DNA from 2 places in the Amycolatopsis ultiminotia genome. Region 1 is predicted to be linked to the other one. Evidence: riboswitches for the same ligand, from Rfam matches in the RefSeq annotation. Region 1 holds a riboswitch; the other holds the start of a gene.

The links. Region 1 has a riboswitch for cobalamin ahead of ABD793_RS02270 (ABC transporter substrate-binding protein). Riboswitches for the same ligand answer to the same signal wherever they lie in the genome.
Region 2: linked by a shared signal. The riboswitch ahead of ABD793_RS23195 (hypothetical protein) and the one ahead of ABD793_RS02270 (ABC transporter substrate-binding protein) in region 1 are both predicted to bind cobalamin.

The regions. Positions count from the first base shown of each region.
Region 1 covers NZ_BAAAZN010000001.1:493,683-497,886, forward strand. Annotated here, with positions in the region: cobalamin riboswitch at 324-438, shown strand; gene ABD793_RS02255 (CbtB domain-containing protein) at 470-679, shown strand; gene ABD793_RS02260 (CbtA family protein) at 688-1,533, shown strand; gene ABD793_RS02265 ((2Fe-2S)-binding protein) at 1,530-2,210, shown strand; cobalamin riboswitch at 2,180-2,320, shown strand; gene ABD793_RS02270 (ABC transporter substrate-binding protein) at 2,424-3,965, shown strand; gene ABD793_RS02275 (class I SAM-dependent methyltransferase) at 3,962-4,204, shown strand, end outside.
Region 2 covers NZ_BAAAZN010000010.1:123,699-127,902, forward strand. Annotated here, with positions in the region: gene ABD793_RS23185 (VanZ family protein) at 19-672, opposite strand; gene ABD793_RS23190 (Gfo/Idh/MocA family protein) at 873-1,766, opposite strand; cobalamin riboswitch at 1,800-1,938, shown strand; gene ABD793_RS23195 (hypothetical protein) at 1,956-2,618, shown strand; gene ABD793_RS23200 (CbiQ family ECF transporter T component) at 2,605-3,684, shown strand; gene ABD793_RS23205 (ABC transporter ATP-binding protein) at 3,681-4,204, shown strand, end outside.

The DNA.
Region 1 (4,204 bases):
GTAGCACCGCGGACGAAGGCGGTGTCAACGTGCTGGGCCGGGCGCCGCGACGCCTTGCCCGAACGGCCCCGCGCCGATGCCCGTACCGCGCACCGTGCCGGTCTCCCGGGCAAGTCGGCGGGCCGGCACCAGGGCGATCCGGCAGGCCGGTGCCAGAGCCGGTGGTGCGGTCCGGTCACCGCAGTGGCCGCCGGGTCGAGACGTGGCGGTCGCCGGGTCGGTGCGGGGCGCGGTCGCCGGGTCTCGCCGTGCCGGGTGTCGGGCCGGCGGCCGGTGATGTCGGCCACCTGCCGGGCGATTGACTGCCGACGTGGCCGGTCGTAGCGTTCAGCACGCGCGGCGGCTTCCCGAAGCCGGTGGGAAACCGGCACGGTCGCGCCACTGTGAGCCCTTCCCGGAGGGCGAGTCAGGTCGAGGGGCCGTCGCTTGTTCCACCCGCAGGGGACGCGTCATCCCGAAGGAGAACACGATGACCAGTATTCCGGCCGACCGCTCGACCCCGGTCGTCCTGCCTGTCTCGAAGGCCGTGCTGTGGCTCGGCCTGACCGTGCTGGCGGCGCTGCTGCTCTACTACTTCATCGGGGTGGACCAGGGCGCGGTGTCACTGTTCGGCAGTGACACCCACGTGCACGAGTTCGTGCACGACGCCAGGCACTTCCTCGGCTTCCCCTGCCACTGACGCGGCACATGGAGAAGAAACTCATCCTGCGCGGGCTGCTCGCCGGCGCACTCGGCGGGCTGCTCGCGTTCGTCTTCGCGCGGATCTTCGCCGAACCGCAGATCCAGGCGGCCATCGACTACGAAGCCGGCCGCGACGAAGCGCAGGCCGCGCTGGACAAGGCCGCCGGGCTGCCGATCGACTCCGAGGGCCCGGAGGTGTTCAGCCGGGCGGTCCAGGGCAATCTCGGCATCGGCGTCGGCCTGGTGCTGTTCGGTGTCGCGATGGGCGCACTGTGCACCGTGGTGTACACGGTGCTGCTCGGCCGGGTGGGCCGGGTCCGCGCCCGCGTGCTCGCGCTGCTGGTGGCGGGCGCCGGATTCCTGAGCCTGTACCTGGTGCCGTTCCTGAAGTATCCGGCCAATCCGCCCGCGATCGGCCACCCCGGCACGATCGGTGCGCGCACCGGGCTGTACCTCCTCGTGGTCGCCGCGTCGGTGCTGTTCCTGGTGGCCGCGGTACTGGCGGGCAGACGGCTCGCGCGGAAACTGGGCAACTGGAACGCGACGCTCGCCGCCGGGGCCGGATTCGTGGTGCTGTCGGCGATCCTGCTGGCACTGCTGCCCGCGCTGGGCGAACTTTCCGGCAATGTCGCGGAGTACGGCGCACAAGCCACCGAAACGCCGCTGCCGCTGAAGGATCCGGCGGGCCGGATAGTCTATCCCGGGTTCCCCGCGGACACGCTCTTCGAGTTCCGGCTGTATTCGGTGCTGGCACAGGTGATCCTGTGGGCCACGATCGGGCTCGTGTTCGGTCCGCTCGCCGAGCGGGTGCTGTACGGCGGCCGCCCGGCGAAGGCCGCTGCACCGGCGTGAACCTGCTTTCCGGGCTGGGGCCGTTCTTCGCACTCGACTCGCATCCACCGGGTGCGGAGCCCGCGCAACCGTGGCGGCCGCTGGCGGAAGTGCTCGACGACGGTCCGGTGCTGCGGCAGCGGGTCGCCGGGGTGCAGGAGGTGCTCGCGGCCGGCGGCGGCCGGGTGGAGCTGCGGGTTGCCGCGTCGGTCGCGCATCTCGGGATGGTGGCCCGGCTTTGCTCTCCCGCACTCGCACTCGCGGCGGGGCACGGCCGCGTCCCGGATTTCGCCGGTGCCTGGTGGCAGCCCACCGTGGGTGGTGCGGTTCCGTTGTCCCTGCGGGAAAACGCCATCGGCCGTCCGCCGGCCGTGGTGGCCGCGTTCGACGAGCGGATCCTGCAGGGCCCGGTGGCGCGGCTCGATCGCGCGGTGGCCGGTTTCTCACTGGCCGAGAACGTCCGGCGCGGGAACGTCGCGTCCGCGCTCAACGGGGCGGCCACCGTGCTGCGCTCGCAGCGTCCGGAGTGGACAGCCGCGATCACGGAGCTTCTCGGTGGTCTGGAACGACTTCCGGCGCTGGCCGGCACCGCGACCCGCACCGGTGGCCGGTTCCGCCGGCGCAGCTGCTGCCTGATCTACCGCGCCGCACCGGATCACGCGGGCCCGAAGTGCGGCGACTGCGTGCTCACCGGTTAGGATCACCGGGGAACGTGGAGGGAAGACCGGTGGAATTCCGGGGCTGCCCCGCAACTGTGAGGTCCGCTGCACGGGCCGGAGCCAGATACCTCCACGGGATCGGATAATCGGTCAGTGCCACGCGGGTGGCGCACGGGCCGGAGTACCGCCCGCGGGCGGTGCTTCTCCTGTGCTCTCGTGCCTGGTGCGGGCCCGGCGCGAGGGAGTCCGGCGATGGCATCGAACCCCGGCGGCACACGGGCGCTGAGCAGGCGCGGCTTCCTGCTGGGCACCGGACTGGCGGCGGGCACGCTGACGGGTGCCTGTGCCGGTCCGCAGGCCGCCGGCAGCGGCATCGACTCCTTCTCCGCGGTGTTCAAGGGCTCCGGCGCGGACGAAAGCCTGGACCCGGGCACCAGTCACCTGTTCATCGACGAGGTGCGGCTGAAAGCCTTGTACGACGGGCTGTTCGAGGTCGACGACACGATGCGGCCGGTGCCTCGGCTCGCCGCCTCCGCCGAGCCGAACGCCGAGGGCACCCGCTGGCGGGTCACCCTGCGCGACGCGCGGTGGCACGACGGAACCAAGGCCACCGCCGCGGACGTGCTCTTCACGCTGTCCCGGGTGCTCGGTCCGGCCGGGCGGCAGCCGTTCATCGCCGCCTCGACGCTGGACCTCGTCGATCTCGGGCAGTCCCGTGAGATCGGCGAGCGGACTGCGGAGATCGCGTTGAAACGGCCGTCGTTCGAGTTCCGCACCGCGCTCGCGGCTTACGGCACCCGGATCATCCGCAACGGCACCAAGGATCTGAGCCGTCCGGTCGGCACCGGGCCGTTCCGGTTCGAGTCGTTCCGGCCGGGCCGGGAGATGGTGGCCACTTCCTACGACGGTTACTGGGACGGTGCGCCGAAGATCGCCACGTTGCGCATCCTCGGCGCGGAGAACGACGCCCGGCTGTCCGCGGTGCGCAGCGGGCAGGCCGATTTCGCGGACGAGCTGACCCCCACCGCGGCGAAAACGGCGCGCGGCGCGGGGAACCTGCGCGTCCAGGCGACGCCGAACAGCGGGATCTACTACTTCGCCATGAAAACCGACCGGCCCCCGTTCGACAACGCCGACGTGCGGCGTGCGCTGATGCGGATGGTGGACCGCCAGGAACTGGTCACCGTGGCACTGCAGGGCGACGGCCAGATCTCCAACGACGTGTTCGGCAAGGGATTCCAGTACCACGCCGACGACCTGCCGCAGCACACCTTCGATCCGGATGCGGCGAAAGCCTTGCTGCGCAAGGCAGGTGTGCCCAACCTGACCATCGACCTGTTCACCGCACCCGCGGCAACCGGGTTCGTGGAGGCGGCGAACCTGTTCGCGGAGCAGGCGAAGCAGAGCGGTGTCACGGTGCGGGTGCGCGTCGGATCCGGGGACACCTACTACTCCGAAGCGCTGAAAACCGGGCAGCTGACCATGGGCCAGTCCGGACCGTTGCCCGTCCCCAACCACTTCGCCTCCCGCCTGCTGACCGGTTCCCCGCAGAACCGCACCAACTGGAGCGATCCGGAGTTCGACGAGCTGTACGCCACGGCGCTGGCCACTGCCTCCGAAGCGCGGCGGGCCGCGCTCTACCACCGGATGCACGAAATCCTGTACGACCGGGGCGGCTTCGTGTTCTGGGGCATCTCCTCCTGGAACAACGCCGCGCCCGCGGACTACCGGGCGATCCCCGCCGGAGTGCCCAACGCGCTGAACTGGGCCCGATTCGACAAGGTGTCCCGATGACCCCGCCGACGAAACTGACCGCAGGGCAGGCCCGGTACTGGCTCGACCGCTGGGATCGCCAGCAGGAGTACTACCTGCCCGACCGGGAAGAACGGTTCGCGGTACTCGGCGACGTCCTCGAGGAGCTGATCGACCGGCCGGATCCGCTGATCGTCGACCTCGGCGTCGGTCCCGGTTCGCTGGCCGAGCGGCTGCTGACCCGGTTCCCCGGCGCGACCGTGGTGGGCGTGGACGCCGAC
Region 2 (4,204 bases), on a different contig from region 1:
GGTCTGGCGCAAGGGGTTTCACCGGCGTTCCGGGTGGCTGAGCCTGGCGTAGCGGTGGCTGGGCGCCGAGCGGGTGGTGTGCAGCTGGACCGGGGCCTCGCAGACGGTTCGCCGCACCTGTTGCGGGATCGGCGGTACCGGCAGGTCGAAGCGTTGCCAGCCGGGGCGGGTCAGTGCTGCGCCGAGTACCGCGCCGAGGGTGTTGAGCAGGACGTCGTCGGTCGAGGTGACGCGGCCGTTGTGCAGTACCAGCTGGATCGCCTCCACCAGCACCGAACCGGCGAGTGCGAGCAGCGCGATCCGGCCGACCGAGCGCAGCCGCCGCGCCCGCAGTGGCAGCAGCGCACCCAGCGGGCACAGCAGGAGCAGGTTGCCGATCACTTGCCAGGGAGAACCGTCGCCGGAGAGCGCGGTGCCGAGGTCGGCGCCGGGAACCAGGTCGAGTGTGCTGCCGCCGGCCGTGCCGACCGGCATCGTCACCAGCAGCAGCACCAGCCCGCCGACCGTCGTGATCAGCACGTCGACGCCTGCGGTCGCGGAAGCGTGGGCAAGGCTGGCGCCACTTCTTCGGCGCCGCCGGAGTGCGAGCAGTGGCCAGCAGAGCAACGCGTAAGGCAGCGCGATCGCGGTGGCCGGAATGATCCCCCAGAAGGCGCGCAGCAGGGCTCCCATGCGCTTCCCTTCTCGAACCCCTCACCGAAACTGCTTCTTCCCCGCCCCCAAGATCACCATCGCAGCACAAGATCCCCCCGGCATGTCCAGACCCCGCACTATGCGGTGAACTTTTCCGGTGGCGCGAAACGGAGTTCCGTGCTTGCGCAGTCCATAGTGGAGCGGAAAACCCTTGCTCCACAGGGGAGAATGCGGGTTTGTCAGCCGGCCAGCGCGCGTGCTTGATCGATGATCCGGGTCAGGTGCAGACCCCGGTGCACATCACACGGGTGCGTGGTGATTCCACTCGAGACCATCGCCGCGAAATCATCCAGCAGTGCGGTGTATGAGTCGCCGGCAGTACCCGCGCGGCCCAACGTCCGGTAGCCGTGGTCGCCGTACACCGCGACCTCCACGACTGTCGGCTGCACCGGCAACCGCAGCGTGAGCGTCGCGGTGCTGCTCGCGCCGCCCTTGTGGGCGAGCAGCACCTGCCAGAGGTCGTCTTCAGCACGGTGCGCCGCAAGGACTTCGGTGATCGGGCCGAGTGCGGCGTCGAGCAGGTCGAACGCATGCGGTCCGACGTCCGCGAGCGCGCCACCCTCGGCGGACAGCCGCCAGGCCGACGTCGCGTACCGGCCGCTGAGCAGCGCGCCGGACAGCCACCGCGCGCCGCCACCACGCCAGCCGCCTGCCTGCGTGACGCCGTCCAGCCAGTCGCGGGTCTGCTGGGCGAACCGCAGGGTGAGCATCACGAGCGAGGCGACCCCGGCGGCGGTCACCGCGTCGGCCAGCCGCTGTGCGCCGGCCAGGTCGGCGGCGATCGGCTTCTCCAGGATCAGGTGCTTGCCCGCCTCCGCGGCGCGGGTCGCGATCTCCGCCTGCACGGCGGGCGGTACCGCGAAGGCGAGCGCGTCGACCTGCTCGAACAGCTCGTCGAGGTCGGTGGCGGGGACGGCGTCGTAGGCCTGAGCGAGTGCCGTGGCGGCTTCGTGGCGGCGGCTCCACACCGCACTGAGCACGGTGCCGGGGTGCTCTGCCAGCCCGGGAGCATGCACCGTGGTCGCCCACGGTCCGGTTCCGACGAGGCCGACGCGCAGCTGTCCGAGTCCCACCTCCGGAAGTGTAGGTGTGGCCGCCGTCGCTTCCGATGGGTACCTGCGGTGGGTTAACGTCAACAGGTTCTACGCCACGAACGGGGGAAGCCGGTGCGAATCCGGCGCTGGCCCGCAACCGTGAGCGGCCCTTCCGGGCCGTGAGCCGGATCGCCCGTCGTGGTCCGATCGATGCGAGGTTCATCAGACATGCGGTTCCTGCACGTGCGCCACTGGGGGCGAGTCCTCGCCGGGTGCGCACTTCTGATCGGCACCGGGCTGAGCGGGGCAGGCACGGCTTCGGCCACCGTGCCCGGTAAGGGCAGCCAGGGGTACTGCCCGGACGGCAACGGGGTCACCGTGGTCGTCGACTTCCAGGGCCTCGGCGGCGATCCGCTCATCCGCTGCGCGCCGGGGCCGCAGGAAAACGGGGTCACCGCCCTGCAGAACGCCGGGCTCGAGCTGGCCGGTACCGGCAAGTACGGCCTGTCGCTGATCTGCCGGATCGAGCGCAAACCGGCCGACCAGTCCTGCACCGACATGCCGCCGGAAAACGCCACCTGGAGCTTCTGGACCGCCACGAACGGCGGGAAGTGGGCCGCCAGCCAGGTCGGTGTGCAGAGCTGGCAGCCGCCTGCGGGCAGTTTCGAGGGTTGGTCCTTCGCGATCGACAAGTCCTACACCGACTACCCGCCACCGCGCACGGCTCCGGTGCGCAAGGCGAACGCGCCCGCGCCCGCGCCCGCCGCGGCACAAACGGCTACTTCGGACAGCGGGTTTCCGTGGGGGCTGGTGATCGGCATCGTGGTGGTCGTGCTGATCGCTGCGGCCGGGGTGGTCACCGCGGTCCGGCGCCGGCGTGGCACGGCCTAGTCCCCGTGCGCTGCATCCCGGCGCGTGGTGGGTGTGGGCGCTCGCGCTCGCAGTCGTCGCGAGCCGGACCACCAACCCGCTCCTGCTGCTACTGGTGATCGCGGTGGCCGGGCTCGTGGTGGTGGCCCGCCGCGGCGACGCGCCGTGGGCGCTGGCCTTCCGGATGTATGCACTCGTCGCCGCGGTGATCCTGGTGTCCCGGGTGCTGTTCCGGATCCTGATCGGCGGCGAGGACGGTGGGCACGTGCTGTTCACCCTGCCCACCATTCCGCTGCCCGCCGCGGCCGCCGGGATCGAACTGCTCGGTCCCACCTCCGCCGAGGAACTGCTCGGCGGCTGCTACGACGGCCTGCGGCTGGCCACGATCGTGCTCTGCGTCGGTGCCGCGAACGCGCTGGCGAACCCGAAACGCTTGCTGAAGGCGGTGCCGGGCGCGTTGTACGAGGTGGGCACTGCGGTCACCGTCGCGCTGTCGGTCGCACCGCAGCTGGTGGAGAGCGTGCAGCGGGTGCGGCGGGCTCGACGGCTGCGTGCCGGACGGACTCGCGGCCTGCGGTTCGTGAAGGGGATCTTCGTGCCGGTGCTTGCCGACGCCATGGACCGGTCGCTGCAGCTGGCGGCGGCGATGGATTCGCGAGGCTACGGCCGCCGCGGTTACCTCGGACGGCGGGTCCGGGTGCTGATCGCGGTCTGCGTGCTCGCCGGGCTGGTCGGGGTTTCGGTGGGGGTGTACGGCGTGCTGGACGGTTCGGCGTCCTGGCTCGGGGTGCCGATGCTGCTGGCCGGGCTGGTCGTGGCAGGCGCCGGATTCGTGCTCGGCGGCAGGCAGGTGCGCCGGACGACCTACCGGCCCGATCCGTGGCGGCTGCCGGAAACGCTGGTCGCATTGTGCGGGGTGGCCGGGTGCGTGCTCGTGCTGGTGGCCGATCCGGTCACGCTGGCGACCCCGGCGTCCCCGCCGACCTGGCCCGAGCTGCCGGTACTGCCGGCGGTGGCGGTGTTGCTCTGCGTGCTGCCTGCCTGGCTCGCGCCGCGTCCGGCGCTCGTCTCGGAGGTCGCCCGATGATCGAGTTCTCGCACGTTGGCGTCACTTACGAAGGGGCGCACCGGCCGGTGCTCACCGATGTCGGCTTCGAGGTCGAGGAGGGCGAGCTGTGCCTGGTCGCCGGGCGCACCGGGGTCGGCAAGTCGACTCTGCTCGGCGCGATGAACGGGCTCGTCCCGCACTTCACCGGCGGACGGCTCACCGGCCGGGTGCGGGTGGCCGGGCTCGACACCGCGGAGCATCCGCCGCGCGAGCTGGCCGAGGTCGTCGGCGTGGTCGGACAGGACCCGCCGGCCGGGTTCGTCACCGACACCGTGGAGGAGGAACTGGCCTACGCGATGGAGCAGCTGGCCGTGCCGCCGGACGTGATGCGCAGGCGGGTCGAGGAAACCCTCGACCTGCTCGGCATCGCCGAGCTGCGCGACCGTCCATTGCGGACGTTGTCCGGCGGGCAGCAGCAGCGGGTGGCGATCGGCTCGGTGCTCACCGCGCATCCGAGCGTGCTGGTGCTCGACGAACCGACGTCGGCGCTCGACCCCAC